Regions from separate parts of the Desulfolithobacter dissulfuricans genome, predicted to be linked through region 1. Evidence: riboswitches for the same ligand, from Rfam matches in the RefSeq annotation. Region 1 holds a riboswitch; each other region holds the start of a gene.
What was found. A riboswitch is a leader RNA that binds a small molecule or an ion and turns the genes downstream of it on or off. The one in region 1 is predicted to bind cobalamin.
Positions count from the first base shown of each region.

Region 1 (5,337 bases):
TCGTCACGCTTGCCACTGTTCCACTGGTCCACCGGCCGCAGGTAGCCGACCACCCGGGAATAGATCTCGGTACGGGCACCGCACCGGGGGCACTTCTGCTGTTCGCCCCGCAGATAACCGTGGTCCGGACAGATGGAAAACGACGGGGTGATAGTAAAATAAGGCAACCGGTAGGAGCTGCAGACCTTTTTGACGAAGGCCTTTACCGCCCCGGGATCGACCTCCGATTCCCCGAGGAAGACATGCTGAACCGTGCCGCCGGTATAGCGGGACTGGAGCGGATCCTGCAGGTCGAGGATTTCGAAGATATCGTCACTGAAGTTGACCGGCAGCTGGGTGGAATTGGAATAGATGGGCACCTGGCCGTCACTGCTGGTGCGCAGGGTACAGCGCATCTCCGGAAACCGGTGCGCATCGAGCCGGGCCAGCCGGAAACCGGTCCCCTCGGCCGGAGTGGCCTCCAGGTTGTAGTGGTTCCCGGTTTCCTCCTGGAACTGCTGCAGCCTGGCCCGCATGTGATCCAGCACGCGGATGGCGAACCGCTGGCCCGCCCTTTCTCCGATGGTCTGGCCGAGAAAGTTGAGGCAGGCCTCGTTCATACCGATGAGACCGATGGTGGAAAAATGGTTGTTCCAGAAGGAACCGAACCGTTCCCGCACGTGGCGCAGATAGTAACGGGTATAGGGATAGAGCCCTTTATCGGTGAACTGCTCAAGAACCTTGCGTTTGGTCTCAAGGCTGGTACGGGCTGTCTCCATGAGCTGGTCGAGACGGGAGAAGAAATCAGCCTCGTCCGTGGCCTGGTACCCCAGGGCCCCCATATTGATGGTGACCACGCCGATGGAACCCGTGAGGGGATTGGCACCGAAAAGTCCACCGCCCCGTTTCTCCAGCTGCCGGGTATCAAGCCGCAGGCGGCAGCACATGGACCGGGCGTCGTCCGGGGAGAGATCCGAGTTGACGAAATTGGCGAAATAGGGGATCCCATAGCGGGCTGTCACCTCCCACAGGGGTTCCAGGTCCGGGTCATCCCAGTTGAAATCATCGGTGATGTTGTAGGTGGGAATGGGAAAAGTGAACACCCGGCCCCGGGCATCGCCTTCGGAGAGCACCTCGAGAAAGGCCCGGTTGAAAAGCCCCATCTCTGCCTGGTAGTCGCCATAAACCGTGTCCTGCTGCTCACCGCCGATGATCACCGGCTGGGAGGCCAGGGCATGCGGCACCTGCAGATCCAGGGTCAGGTTGGTAAAGGGGGTCTGGAATCCGACCCGGGTCGGGACGTTCAGGTTGAAGATAAACTCCTGCAGTGCCTGCTTCACCTCCCGGTACTCGAGTCGGTCGTGGCGGATAAAGGGCGCCAGCAGGGTATCAAAGGAGGAAAAGGCCTGGGCCCCGGCGGCCTCGCCCTGGAGAGTATAGAAAAAGTTGACGATCTGGCCAAGCGCGGTGCGCAGGTGACGGGCCGGAGCTGATTCGGCCTTGCCCGAGGCGCCGCGGAATCCCACCCGGAGCAGGTCCTGGAGGTCCCAGCCCACGCAGTATACCGAAAGCTGGCCCAGGTCATGGATGTGCAGGTCTCCCTGCTGGTGGGCCCGGCGGACCTCGGGGGTGTATATCTTGCTGAGCCAGTAGACCTTGCTTACTTCGCTGGCGATATAGTTGTTGAGGCCCTGGAGGGAATAGGCCATGTTGGAGTTTTCCTCCACCTGCCAGTCGAGCCGTTCCAGGTAGCTCTCGATCAGCTCCACGTCCGCCTTCTGGACCATCTCCCGTATCCGGGCGTGCTGATCCCGGTAGAGAATATAGGCCTTGGCTGTTTTCTTGTACGGCGAGGCCAGCAGCACCTCTTCCACCAGGTCCTGAATGGTCTCCACCTCAAGGGTCTCATCGGACAGCATGGCCTGGGCCAGGCTGAGGACCCGGATGGTCAGCCGCCGGGCCTCCACCCGGCCAAATTCACCGGTGGCGCGGCCCGCCTTCAGGATCGCATCGGTGATCTTGTCCACCACAAAGGGGACCAACCGGCCATCACGTTTACGAATGGTGGTGAAAAGAGCAGACTCTGCCGCGGACGCGGCCTGAACAGACACGGACATACCTCTCTCCTTTCCTCGAAGGGTCAAGTGCGGGACATGTTGCCGGCAGGTCTTCGGACTTGTGGACAGGGGAACATGGTTCTCTTCCTACTGACCGTCGCTTCCCATCCCCGGAGGGGACAGTGCTTTTCCCGTTGCCGGGAGACGGTGGTCGTTTCCACTTACCGCTGCGGGACAGTTCCGGATTTGCACCGGATTCCCTGTCGTCCGGCTCGTAGCCAGACTGCCACGCTTCCCTTGAAGCGTACCGGCAATGTTGCGTTTCGCCACTATATATTGTGGCTCACATTTAGTCAAACACCAAATGAGGGATTTTCCCTCTCGAAAAAAAGGGGGTCAGAAATCCTGCCGATCCCAGGTCGATTCCTTGAATTTGCGTATCTGGGCCAGGTAATAACGCCGGTTTTCCGGATCCAGTTTCAGGGCCTTGAGTTCGGTCAGGATGGCCTCTTCCTTCAGGTTGTTGGCCCAGTAGGCCGTAGCCAGGGTGTCTAAAATGTACCCCTGCTGCTTGAGAGTGGCGGCGGTCCGGGCCAGGGTCAGGGCGCGGATTGGATCGCGGAGTGCGGGATCACTGGCCGTGAGCAGCAGCCAGGCCAGGTTGTTGGCCACGTCACCATTGAGCGGATCGAGTTTCAGGGCCCGCTCATAGGCGTTGATGGCCTTGCGTTCCATCTTCTTTTCCTGCATCAGATCGCCAAGGAGCAGGAGCCAGACCGAGTTTTTCGGTTCCTGCCGAAGTTTCTGCTCCAGCACGGCCTCCATGTACCTTGTCTCGTTACCGGCGGCCAGTTTGTCCAGATCCACCTGCCGCACAGCCACCACGCAGCTGAGCACGATCAGGGTATAGGCCGCCATCCCAAGCCAGACCTTGCGGTCATGGCGATGGATGAGAGAGCGGTCCTGTTCGCAGCGCTGGAGAAAATCGATCCGTTCGCCGATGCCGAAATGGTGCCACGATTTTTCATCGCGGATATTGCCCGACAGGGTGGCTATCTTTTCAAAGGAACGGATAAGAGGCCAACTGGTACCCTGGGCCCGGAACACGTACAGATCGGCCTGCCGTTCAAAGTTGCGGATAAAAAAGCCAAAGATGAAACGGAAATAGACGATCATCAGCAGAAGGATCAGCCCGCCGCTGAACAGGGCCAGCAGGGTGTCGGGCGAGACATGCAGCCGCTCCACCGTCAAGTAGAAAAAGTCCCAACCCAGGACCAGGTAGGGCAGCACCCGGGCAAGGGCGCCGGCCAGGAGGCTGAACCCGAGGAAAAGATAGATATAGAGCACCAGGTGCATCCGCTTGACATGACCTATCTCGTGGGCCAGCACCGATTCCAGCTCTTCCGGATCCAGGGCGGCCAGCAGAGCCGGGGTTACCAGTAGATAGCGGAAACGGGGAACGATACCCATGATCCCGGCGGTCAGGACCTGGCCTTCGAACAGCGGCCAGTAGAGGATTTCCGCCTTGAAATCCTGCTGCCGACAGAACCGTTCTATCTCCCGGCGCAGGGGGGAATCCGGCATGGGCCGGCAGTTCCACAGCCAGCGGACCAGAGGCGGAAAGAAGACGGCCAGGAAAACGACAAAGGCCGTAAAAAGAATCAGGTCGCCCCAGGGTGAGGTCAGGACCTGCTGAAAACGGGGCAGGGGCAGGGACGAGAGCAGATCAAAGACCAGAGACAGAACCAGCCAGGGCAGAACAATGGGCAGATTGGCCTTGATATTGGATACCACGAACCCGGCCGGGGTATAGCGTCGCTGAAATACGGCCTCGTAAGCGGGTCGGGCCTTAAGCCACATCAGGGACAGGAAAACGAAGAAAACCGCCAGCCCGCCCAGGTTCTCCAGGACCGGCAGCCGGCCGCCCAGGGAAAGAAAACGGAGGTAATACTTAAGATCAACCACATAGACGGCGACCAGGAAGAACAGAACCGCCAGGATGGAAAGCCGCCTTTCGGCGGAAAAATAGGCCGAGGCCGAGCCGAAACGGGCCCGCCGATACAGCCGGCCTGCTATCTGCGAAAAGAGGACCAGCAGGCCACCCAGGACCATGGTTCCGTAGGCGGGCGCCAGCAGAGGCTCCTTGGGAGCGGTGTCGGTGGAAAAGACAAAGATGACCACCAGAAAATAGATAAGATTATTATAGATCATCCCGGAACCACTGCTGACAAGGAGTTATATACGATAGGGACCAGATGTCCCGCTCTCTTAACCCGCATATTTCACAAAGATCGTCGCGAAAGGACGGAAAACGCCATCCCTGCAGGCGGGGAGCACCCCACCGTGGCAGCCGGAGCGTCCGGGGGCCGGACTCGGCACGCGGCCTGGAGAGCTGGAAATTCAAAGACCAAGACTACCACAGGACCAGGACAACAGAAAATATTTTTTTCTGCACACCTGAAAAAAGATATTGACCCCTGCCCGGATCCTGGTAATATTATCTGTTTCTCTATCAGAGATGGGCCTATAGCTCAGCTGGCTAGAGCCACCGGCTCATAACCGGTCGGTCCCTGGTTCGAGTCCAGGTAGGCCCACCACGGACAATACGGCATGGCGGGGTACCCACCATGCATAACACTACGCAGGATCTTGAACAAAATCATCAGCTTTCGACAATCTGTTTTTTCAGAAACAGACTACAGCAACACCAAGCTCGAGATGAAGAGGTACATCCCCGGAGGATGTGCCTCTTTTTCTTTGGCATCATTCCTGCGCCACAGCCACAATCGCTACCATGACGGCAACCGTCCAGCATATTCTTGACATTCTAGAGCGTATAGCCCCGGCAGAGCTGGCCCAGTCATGGGACAATGTCGGTCTCCTGATCGGTGATCCCGGACAACCGGTGCATGGTATCATGCTGGCCCTCGATCCCACCTCCCAGGTGCTGGACCAAGCCACGCGACTCCATGCCGACCTGCTCATCACCCACCACCCCCTGATCTTCCACCCGACCAAATCCATTCGTACCGAACAGCCAGGCGGCCGGCTCATCAGCACAGCCATCCGTCACAACATATGCGTCATAGGCTGTCACACCAATCTCGATGCCGCCAGCGGCGGAGTCAGCGATATCCTGGCCCGAAGACTTGGTCTTGAAAAAACACGACCCCTTGACCCCACGTCCAGTGAAAGCGCGGCCGATTCCTGTGGCCTCGGTCGGATCGGGGAATACCCGGTCCCCCTGACTCCCGATGATTTCATCGGCCGCCTCAGGGAGGCCATTGAGCCACCCTGGTTG
Region 1 covers NZ_AP024233.1:2,915,938-2,921,274, forward strand. Annotated here, with positions in the region: partial or broken gene GF1_RS13030 (ribonucleoside triphosphate reductase) at 1-2,096, opposite strand, end outside; cobalamin riboswitch at 2,124-2,361, opposite strand; gene GF1_RS13035 (M48 family metallopeptidase) at 2,433-4,247, opposite strand; tRNA gene GF1_RS13040 (tRNA-Ile) at 4,557-4,633, shown strand; gene GF1_RS13045 (Nif3-like dinuclear metal center hexameric protein) at 4,831-5,337, shown strand, end outside.

Region 2 (5,337 bases), 130 kb from region 1:
GTATCGGAGGCCATAGTTTATCGTGTAGTCGGCCACGTTGTGGATATCGCTCATGGTCCCATCGGGCTGTTCCTCTTCGGCCTTGAACATGTGGGTGGCATTGACAAACAGTTCCAGCGAACGGTCCCAGTTCATGGGCGCTCCGATATCAAAGGAAAATTCTGTTTCCAGCCCTTCCATTTCGGCGCTGAGGCTGTTTTCGTAGGTGGTGGTGTTGCCGACAGTGATCGTGGTGATCTTGTCGTCCACGTCGGTGTGGAAATAAGTGACGTCCATGGACAATCCCAGCCTGGGCTGAGCATAGCCGATACCGATATCCCAGGTGATCGAGGACTCGGGGTTCAGGTCCGGATTGCCCCGGGTGACCATGGTGACCCCGCCAACGTCCGTTTCCGCATAGCCGGCAAGCTGGGCCGCGGTCGGCGGAACAAAGGCCTTGCCGATGGTGGTGTGCAACCGGAGTCCCAGGTCAAGGTTGTAGTTCAGGCCGGCCCGGGGGCTGAAGGTTGAAAAATCTTCAGAGTTGGGCGTAAAATCGGTTTTGTAGGGCGTTGGTTTGGTCTCCACCTCAAAGGTGTCGTAGCGGCCGCCTATGGTGGCGGTGAGCCGGTCATCCATAAAGCGCCAGATGGTTTCCAGGTAGCCTGCCCAGTTTTCCCGGCCTTCATCCGGGGACCAGGGCGCCCTGCGGGTACCGTCCTGGTTGTAGCTCCGGCTTTCCCTGTCGATATCCTGGTAATCGATTCCGGCGACGAACCTGTGGCTGCCCCAGGTGTACTCGTCCTTGAGCTGGAATCCGAGCCAGTCGGTCTCCGAGTCGTAGCTCCGGTAGGGGGTTACCTGAACCACGGACGGGTACCAGCCCGAGTAGTGGTTGTAGTTCTCGGCAGTCTCGTTGCTGCGGTATCCCGTGAAGCTTATTCTGGTACTGTCGCCCAGTGGCCCGCCGAGAGTAACGTCCATCCCGAAGCGGTCGATATCCTTGTGGCCTGACATATCGTTGCCATAGGCTATGTCACCCGGCGTTTCTATATCGCGGCCCTGGTAGATGTCACCCCTGACATCGATCCGCCACGCTCCCAGATCACCGCCCAGGCGCAGGGAACCGTTTTGGATTTTATAGGCGGTGTTAGGCCTGGTTGCACCGTCGCCCATCTTGTAGTCGTCCGCCTGTTCGAAACGGTTGGCAAAGATGTCAAAGTCAAAGCCTCTCCCCATGCTGCCACCCACGGCCGTCTTTTCCGCATTGGTCTCAAAAGAGCCAAAGCCTATCTCCGCCATACCGGTGAGCGGCCCGGTATGCTTTTTTGTGATGACATTGACGACGCCACCCATGGCCTCGCCGCCGTAGAGAGAGGAGGCGGGCCCCTTCAGGACCTCGATCCGCTCCACGTTGTCAGTGAGCAGGGTCGCCAGGTTGGTGGCCCCTGCCGGCCGGCCGTTGACGAGGACAAGGGTGTGCTTGGTGATACCGGAGAATTCCGGCCGGAAACCGCGGATTCCGATGCCGGCAAGGGCGCCGGGATACTCTATTACTCCGATGGAACTGTTTTTCTTGAGCTGCTCGGTGAGGGTGTCGCCGGTGGTCAGCTCGATGGTCTCGCCATCGATCACCTCGACCTTGGCCGGAATCTCCCGCACTGATTCTTCACTGCGGGTGGCGGTCACCACCACCTCGTCCAGGGTAACTTCGTTTGCAGGACTGTCTTCGTCCGCTCCTGCCAGGGCCAGTCCAGGTGTGGCCACGAGACACAGGGCCAGGGCCGCTCGAATCTCCTTTTTCATCACACATCTCCTCGTAATGACGTTGTGCCGGTCCGGAGATGCCGGGTAAAGGCAAAAAAAAATCCCCGGACCAATAAACAAAAAGTTATTGATCCGAGGATCCCTGATTTTTCCTCGAACAACCCTGTGAGCATACATCTGCCCCTTGTCCGCGAGGGCAGGCTCTCTATGTATTTCAGACAGGTCTTCTGACTCCCGGATCATCCTCCTTTTGCGCCTTCCCAACCCCGGAGGAGGTCAGTGGCATGTTGCAAAATTCGTCCCCGGTCACAGCGGCGGGCCCGTCCCGGATTCACACCGGGTTCCCTATTAAGCTCGGTTAAGAGCATCTGAAAATATGACACCAACGTTACCTGAAAAAATGCGCTCCGTCAACCTGCTCCTGCCGGGAAGAGGTGATCCGTGCCCGCCGAGCGGTTATCGGTCCCGGGAATGTATCGTGAGCACCCTTCAGCGAATATAGCCCCATTCCCGGAGGCGGGCGTAGGCATATTTTGCCTTGTCACCCTGGCGCACTTGGCCAAGAAAGGCGGCGTAGGCCCGGGCGGCCTCTTCCCGGCGCTGCATGCCTTCCAGGGCCCGGCCCCGGTAGAAGAGGATGTCCGGATTGCCTGGCAGTAGCCGGTCCACCTCGTCGAATTCCCGCAGAGCCTGGCCATATTTCTGTTCCGCCAGGCTGGCCATGGCCAGCAGCCAGTGGCTCTGGGCTTCGTCCGGGTAGACCCGGGTGGCCTGGCGGGCATAGCTTGCAGCCTCATTTGGCTGCCGGCGGAGGAACTGACACTTGGCCATGACCACCAGGGCTCCGTAATCCTCCGGAGCCTGGTCAAGAGCGGTGCGCAGCAGCTCTTCGGCCCGATCGAGCTGTTTACCGGCCATGGCGGTTTCCGCCTTCTGGATGGCCTTGATCACCGGTTTGAGACGACGGAGGCTGGCGGTGTGATCCAGGTACCTTTGCCGGTGATCGGGGTTGTCGATCATGGCCCGGTAGCGGCCACGAGCATTTTGGCGGGCCGTTTCCAGCCGTTCCCGGCTCATGGGATGGGTGGCGAACATGAGCTCGATGGCGGTGGGATTGTGCTCTCCGCTCCGCAGCAGGATCTCCATGAGGCCCACCATGCCGAGCGGCGTGTATCCGGCCCTGGTCATGTACTCCATGCCCAGGGCATCGGCCTCCCGTTCGTCGTTGCGGCTGTATCTGGCCAGCAGGGCTCCGGCCCCGATGCCGCCAAGCCTGGAGATCAGTTCGGCCGTACTCTCGTGACCGGCGCTGGAGGTAGCCGCCGAGGCCCCGGCCACCAGGAGGTTGACGAGCAATCCCTTGCCCATCTGTTCGGCTGCGTGCCGGGCGCAGACATGGCCGATTTCGTGTCCCAGCAGGGCCGCCAGCTCGGCTTCGCTCTGCAGTTCCACCAGGATTCCGCGGGTGGCGGCGATGGAACCGCCGGGAAAGGCGTAGGCGTTGATATGGGCCGCATTGACGCCGCGGAACGAAAAGGGCATGTCGGGCCGATGCGAACGGCGGGCCAGTTCCAGTCCCACCCGGTTCAGGTAGCCGTTGAGTCGCTGATCCTGAATAACCCCGTAATCGGCCGAGAACTGGAACGGAGCCTGCTGTCGGTCCAGGGCTATCTCCTGACTCCTGGACATCATGACAAGGGATTTTTCTCCTGTTACCGGGTCAGTACTGCAGGCGGTAAGAAGAGGCGCTCCCATAGCGCTTCCGCCACAGAGAAGGAAAAAACGCAGGATTGACCGACGCGAAAACCGAGATGTGTTGTTTGATCTGCTCATGGTGTTTCGTCCGTTTCAGGCCAGCTGATCTGCAGCAGGAGATCGAAGACAGCCCGGTAGATACGCGGCTCGCCGCTCGCTCTGGGGCCGGCCACGTTCAGGGTTTCGATGTTATGGTCTCTCAGCCATTGCTCTATGGCTTTTTTAGCTCGCTCCGGCTGCCACAGTTCCAGGTCGATATGGAGACAGGGCCGCCGGTGCCGGATGGCCAGGGCCTCGGTCAGGGCCGAACCACCGGTGAGGGGGCCAAAGGAGACAATAAGGGTGCCGTCACTGTCCAGGATGTTTTGCCGGGTCCGGTCCCGGTAGTTGGCCGACGGCAGTTCCTGGAGCCGGTAGCGGGACGGCAGCGATCCCTCTTCAGTCCGGCGTCCCCTGGGCAGCCAGCCGCCATGGGGAATGTTCAGCCTGATGGCCGCGTCAAGGGCCGCCCGGTCGGCCCCGGTCTGTCCTCCGGAGATGATCTTCATGTTCTTTTTCAGGTTGTATTCAGGGCCGTCTGGGAGACGACCCGACCGTTGGCGAGAACGCGGCGGCGATCCGGCCGGCAATACGCTCCATGTTGGCCAGGTAGTCCCGCGCCAGCGGATCGAGCGGAATCACCACTCCGTCGATGGCCCGGGCGATGACCCGGGCGCTGGAGCTGGAAAACTGGGGCTGAACAAAGATGACATGGACATTGTCCTTCCTGGCCGAGGCGATAAGGCGTGCCAGATGGCGGGGGCCCGGCCCCTTGCCCCCGGGGGCCACTGCTTTCTGTCGCAGGCCGTAGGCCCGGCAGAAATAGCCGTAAGCTGGATGAAAAACATAGATGGTCTGGCCGGACAGGGGTGCGAGCACCTCCCTGAGTCTGCGGTCCAGAGCCTCGAGATCCGCGGCAAAGGTTTCATAGTTCAGCTGGTAGAGCTCTTTTCCTTCGGGATCGAGACGGATCAGGGTATCGCGGATGAGAGCCGCCTGTTTTTTGACAAGCCGGGGATCGAGCCAGGTGTGCGGGTCCATTTCTTCGTCGTGTCGCCTGTCTTCGACATGCTCATCACCCGCCCCGTGGCCTTCGTGGTCGTGGTCGCCGGGTAGCAGATCCAGTCCCTGACGCAGGTCGATGATGGAGAGATGGGGTATGGAGCGCTGCAGCTTGGGTATCAGGCTGTTTTCAAACGGCACACCGATGCGAAAATAGACATCGGCCCGGGACAGGGCCGCCATCTGCCGTGGTGTCGGGGCGTAGGTGACCGGACTCTGGCCTGGCTGGACCAGGGCCTGAACCTGGACCCGTTCGCCACCCACCCGTTCGACAAAATATTCCTGGGGCAGGATAGAGACAAAAACCGTGATTCTGGCCAAGGCCACGGCGGGCAGCGAGGTGGACAGCGTCAGAAAGAGGAGAAAAAGAGAAGTTTTTTTCCAGTGCATGGGATCCTTCCGAAACAGGTTTGTCCGAAAAACACCACAGGTTTGGATAATTCCATAGTGATTTTCATGAGTTGTTGTGGCTGGACAGTACTGAAATGTGGTCCAACCATGCTGGTTAGCACCATCAGACAGCCGGGATCGGTGTTAGCCCGCATATTTCACAAGCGATCTACTGCAAGGCCTGAAAACACCTCGCCTGCTGCGTCACAGCTTCAAAAAGAGTCCTCGAAATATTTCAATATGTCTGCGGCTCTTTTTGAAGCTGTTCCTTTCATCCACACCGTTTTCAGGCCTTTCGCCACGATCATTGTGAAATATGCGGGCTAGGCGGCCATTGAGAAATGG
Region 2 covers NZ_AP024233.1:3,047,870-3,053,206, reverse strand. Annotated here, with positions in the region: gene GF1_RS13630 (TonB-dependent receptor plug domain-containing protein) at 1-1,785, opposite strand, end outside; cobalamin riboswitch at 1,947-2,132, opposite strand; gene GF1_RS13625 (M48 family metalloprotease) at 2,236-3,438, opposite strand; gene GF1_RS13620 (putative molybdenum carrier protein) at 3,576-4,049, opposite strand; gene GF1_RS13615 (metal ABC transporter solute-binding protein, Zn/Mn family) at 4,069-4,992, opposite strand.
Region 2: another riboswitch for cobalamin. It lies ahead of GF1_RS13630 (TonB-dependent receptor plug domain-containing protein); the one in region 1 lies ahead of GF1_RS13030 (ribonucleoside triphosphate reductase).

Region 3 (5,337 bases), 1.7 Mb from region 1:
CGCGATGCCCTGCTGGCGCTGTACGAAAACGACCAGAAGATCACCAGAATCAACGACGCCATGCGGGAAAAGGCCCATCGGGTGGAGGAAGATGTCAGGAAAATCGTTGCCATCTCCCATGCGAAACAGCTTGAAAAACGGGAGATGATCCAGCAAAGCAACCACCGGCTGCAAGTCTCGGTGCTGGGGATCGCCACGTTAGTGACCATGGGCAGCATGCTGTTCATATTCCTTACTGTTCGCTCAATTGTCGCCACCATCCGCGAGGCGGTCACCTTTGCCGGGCGTGTGGGCGAAGGTGACTTCACCACCACTCTTGCCAGCAAAGGCCGGGACGAAATCGGTCAACTGATCGATTCGCTCAACCAGATGGTGGAAAAACTCAACACGGTCTTCAAAAAAGTGGGAAACAGCACCGGAGTTCTGCAGGCTTCGGCGGCCGAACTCTCTGAATCATCCGGTGCCATGTCCCGGGGAGCCGATCAATCATCGGAAAAGGCGAACAATGTAGCAGCAGCGACCGAAGAAATGAGCTCCAACATGAATTCCGTGGCCGCAGCATGCGAAGAAGCGGCCACCAATGTCAACATTGTCGCCGCAGCCGTGGGAGAGCTCTCGACCACGGTCCAGAGGATTGCCACGAACACCTCGGAGGCTCGGGATGTGGCCCTGGAGGCCGTGACCCTTGCTTCAAGCTCGTCTGAGAAGGTCGACGCCCTGGGGCAGGCAGCCGGGGAAATCAGTAAGGTCACCGAGGTAATCACCGAGATCTCCGAGCAGACCAACCTGCTGGCCCTCAATGCCACCATCGAGGCGGCCCGGGCCGGAGAGGCCGGCAAGGGCTTTGCGGTGGTTGCCAATGAGATCAAGGAACTGGCCAATCAGACAGCCGACGCCACCAGGGAAATCAAGACCAAAATTGAAGCCATTCAGGGCTCCACCAACCTGACGGTGAGCGAGATCAAGCGGATCACCGAGGTCATCGCCAGGGTGAACGAAATCGTGGCCACCATTGCCACCGCAGTGGATGAACAGACTGCCAGCACCACGGAGATAGCGGAGAATGTTCAGCAGGCGGCCCAGGGAATCTCCGAGGTCAATGAAAATGTTGCCCAGAGCTCGGCGGTGTCCGGTGACATTGCCCGGGAGATCGCCGAAGTCAGCCAGGTGGCCGGAGAGATCACCTCGCTCAGCACCGGCGTAAGCCAGAATGCCGAGGAGCTGGCCAGGATGGCCGATGAACTCAAGAAACTGCTGGTCCTGTTCCGCACCCGCTGACAGGGCTGCCCCCCTGGCTCTTGCTGACACAAGCCTGTCCGGCCTGAATGCCCTGGCTGGACAGGCTTTCTCTTTTCAGCCTCTTTTTTCGTCCCGCCAGGTCGGCTGGCGCCTACTTTTTCCCGGAACAACCGCTACAGCCCCGCTTATCACCGCGTATATCGCGGGCAAAGAGGGAGATTCCCCGCTCCATGGCGCAGAAATCGCCGCACATGGTGCAGGTGCGCTGGTTTTCCGGGGTGCGGTCCCTGCGAATCCTGCGGGCCTCCTCAGGAAACATCAGCAGTTCCATCTGCTTTTCCCACCGGGTATCGCGCCGGGCAATGGCCACCTGTTTCTCTCGTTCCCGCATGGATGGATCACGAGCGATGTCGCCGATCCTGGCCGCCAGCCGGGTGGCCCTGATACCTTCGCGCACGTCCTGTTCGTTGGGCAGGGCAAGATGTTCCGCCGGGGTGATGTAGCAGATCAAATCCGCCCCGTAACGAGCTGAATTAGCCGCGCCGATGGCGGCGGTAATATGGTCATAGCCGGCCCCGGAATCGGCTGGCAGCGGCCCCAGCACATAATAGGGAGCGTTGCCGCTCATCCTCTTTTCCAGCATGATATTGCCCTCGATTTCATCGAGCGGCACATGGCCCGGGCCTTCCACCATCATCTGGCATCCCATCTCCCGACCTATCTCGGCCAGTTCGCAGTTGGTGATCATCTCCGCCATCTGGGCCCGGTCGTGACTGTCATGGATGGCCCCGGCCCGGATACCGTTACCCAGCGACAGGACGGCGTCATATTTCTTCATCAGCTCGCAGACCCGGTCAAACTGCTCATAGAGGGGATTTTCCCGGTCATGGTATTCCATCCAGGACACCATGAAGGTACCACCTTTGGAGACCAGGCCGCCATAGCGATAGCCCTGGCGTCGCAGCCGCTCGATGGAATAGCGGTTGATCCCGCAGTGAATGGCCATGAACGAGATTCCATCCTCCAGCTGCCGCTCAATGAGCTCGAAAAGATACTCGGGATCGAGCTTGTTGGGGTTATGGTACTTGCGGCTGGCCTCGGAAAAGGCCTGGTACAACGGCACATTGCCCACCGGCAGGTTGACGGTGGCCAGCACCTCGCGCCGCACCAGATCCAGGTCACCACCGGTGGAAAGTTCCATCAGAGTATCGGCCTGTTCTTCTTCGGCGATCCGCGCCTTTCTTTTTTCCAGCTCGATATCCTTGATGTCCGACGACGTGCCGATGGAGGCATTGACTTTGGTCCGCAGCCCGGTGCCAATACCGACCACCTTCTGATTCGGCCGATTATGGTTGACCGGAATAACGATTTCTCCCAGGGCGACAAGCTCCCTGATCAGCTCGGCATCCTTGCCCTCATCCCGGGCTACCTGCTCCATCTGTGCTGTGATGACACCCTCGCGGGCCAGTTCCAATTGGGTTTTCATGTTCTTTTTCTTTCCTCCTGAGGCTGTCCCGGCCGGCAAAAAAAAATCCGCGCCACAGCACTCGCCATGACGCGGATCTACAGGACAGCAGTATCCGTTATTCGGTTCAATCTGGCAGGTCTTCTGACTTACGGATCAAGCCCCTGCCTGCGCCTTCCCATCCACCAGAGGTGAACAGTGGCATCATGCAGGCAGAGTCCCCGTTTACAGCGCCGGCCCTGAGCGTTACGGATTCACACCGTATTCCCTATTCTCCGTCGACAACCACCGCCGACGGCACCAGACTGATCTATAGCACCCACATATGCCAGAAATAAGAAAAAAGGACAAGACTATTTAGTGTTCGTCCAGACCGTACTCCTTGATCTTGTTGAGCAGGGTCTGCCGGGCAATTCCGAGAATTCGAGCTGTTTTCGATCGGTTACCCCCTGTCTGGGCCAGTATGGTTCGAATTGCCTCACGCTCCATGTCACGCAGGGTAAAACCCTGCCTGCCGCTCTTCTCCAGATGCGGCTCCATGTCAACCGGCAGCAGGTGAGGCGGCAGTTCCCGGGGAGTTATCTGTTCTCCAAGACAGAGGATCACTGCGCGTTCCACAGTGTTTTCCAGCTCCCTGATATTGCCAGGCCAGTCGTATCGTCCAAGGAGCATCAAGGCCTGCGGGTGAAATCCCCTGATGTCTTTCCGGTTTTTTGCCGCATATTTCTTCAGGAAATAATCAGCCAGGGCCGGAACGTCCTCTGGCCGCTCTCTGAGAGGTGGTAACTCGATGGGTACCACGGAGAGACGAAAAAAGAGATCCTGGCGGAAACTGCCCTCTTCCACCATCTGCTGAAGATTCTTGTGGGTTGCCGCGACAAGACGGACATCCACGTTTACAGACTGGCTGGAGCCGAGGCGTTCAAACTCTCCTTCCTGAATAACCCTGAGTATCTTGGCCTGGGTCTGCAACGACATATCGCCGATTTCATCAAGAAACAACGTGCCGCGGTGGGCCTGTTCAAAGCGGCCCTTACGCTGCCGCTCCGCACCGGTAAAGGCACCCCGTTCATGGCCGAACAACTCACTTTCCAGCAGATTTTCATGCAGCGCCGCGCAGTTGACCTTGATAAAGGGACCGTCTTTACGCAGACTGTTGTGATGCAGGGCCCCGGCAATCAACTCCTTACCGGTTCCCGATTCTCCGGTGATGAGTACTGTTGCATCGCTGGGAGCCACCAACGAGAGGGTCTCAAACACCCTCTGCATACCACTGCTGCGGCCGATAATATTGCCAAAGTCAAACTTTTCTCCAAGCCGTTCCCTGAGCTGTGCGTTCTCTTCTCTAAGCGCCTCGATATTGAGCGCTTTTTCCACTGCCAGATTCAGCGCCTCGATATCAACAGGCTTGGTCACATAATCGACTGCGCCCTGTTTCATAGCCGCCACAGCACTTTCCACCGAAGAAAATGCCGTGATAACAATAACCGGCTCCATGCGTCCCTTTTCCCTGAGCAGTGCCAGGGTTTCCAGGCCATCCATTCGCTGCATTTTCAGGTCCAGCAGAATCAGATCCACCTCCTGGTCCATCAGTAGAGGCAGGACCTGATCCCCATCGTCGACTTCAAGTAAGCGATAGCCGGCTCCCATGAGATTTACCTTGAGCATGGTACGATGAGCCGCGTCATCATCAACAAGCAGAATCGTTTTTTCCTGCATATCACCTGTTTCCAGTTTGTGATTACCACTGAAATTCAGCCACCGATGGATGAAGGTGTCGACCTCACTTGTTGCACGGGTGTCTGTGGCCTGGATGGCCACAGTCAAGCCCCCAGGGACGGGTTTATGGCGTCCCGTGAAACAAGGGAGGTCGACACCGGTTTCAATGCCAAAGATTGATGGTAATCAGATTCCAGTTTGATTTTTCTGGGTTACGGGGAGCACCACCGTGATTTTCGTCCCCTTGCCCGGTGCTGATACCACTTCAAAATGCCCATGATGCTGTTCAACGATCTGGTGACTGACAGCCAGGCCCAGTCCGGTCCCTGCCCGCCGGGTCGTGAAAAACGGATCAAACATTTTCTCCTGTTCTTCCCGGGTCATACCCTTGCCCGAATCGGAAACCGTTATTTGGACCGTATCTTTTTCTTCGATGCAGGCCAGGCTGATACGACCACCACCGGGGGTGGCATGCAGTGCATTTTTCAGCAGATTAAGAACAACCTGTAGAAGGAGATCGCCATCGGCAACAATGGTCCTGGTACACTGGATATCCATGAAAAAATCAATATGCCCGGCGCGGAAATCATGCTCGAGCAACCTGGCTGTCTTTTCGAGCAGCCGGCCGGGATACACTTTTCCGAACTCGGGATCTCTTGGCCTGGAAAACTGCAGCAGAGCAGAAATTGCCGCGTTCAGACGATCCACCTCTCCCACCATCAACTGGGCATATTCCCGGGAATTTTCATCCACAGCCTGATTGCCAAAATACTGGGCAAACCCTCGTAATGTCCCCAGGGGATTTCTGATTTCATGGGCAATCCCGGCCGCCATTCGTCCCAGTGCCGCGAGACGGCGGGAACGCTCCAGTTGCTTCTCCATGGCCCGCAGTTCCCGGATATCGCGGATGATCA
Region 3 covers NZ_AP024233.1:1,259,286-1,264,622, reverse strand. Annotated here, with positions in the region: gene GF1_RS05565 (methyl-accepting chemotaxis protein) at 1-1,278, shown strand, start outside; gene thiC (phosphomethylpyrimidine synthase ThiC) at 1,391-2,725, opposite strand; cobalamin riboswitch at 2,822-3,024, opposite strand; gene GF1_RS05555 (sigma-54-dependent transcriptional regulator) at 3,062-4,423, opposite strand; gene GF1_RS05550 (two-component system sensor histidine kinase NtrB) at 4,610-5,337, opposite strand, start outside.
Region 3: another riboswitch for cobalamin. It lies ahead of thiC (phosphomethylpyrimidine synthase ThiC); the one in region 1 lies ahead of GF1_RS13030 (ribonucleoside triphosphate reductase).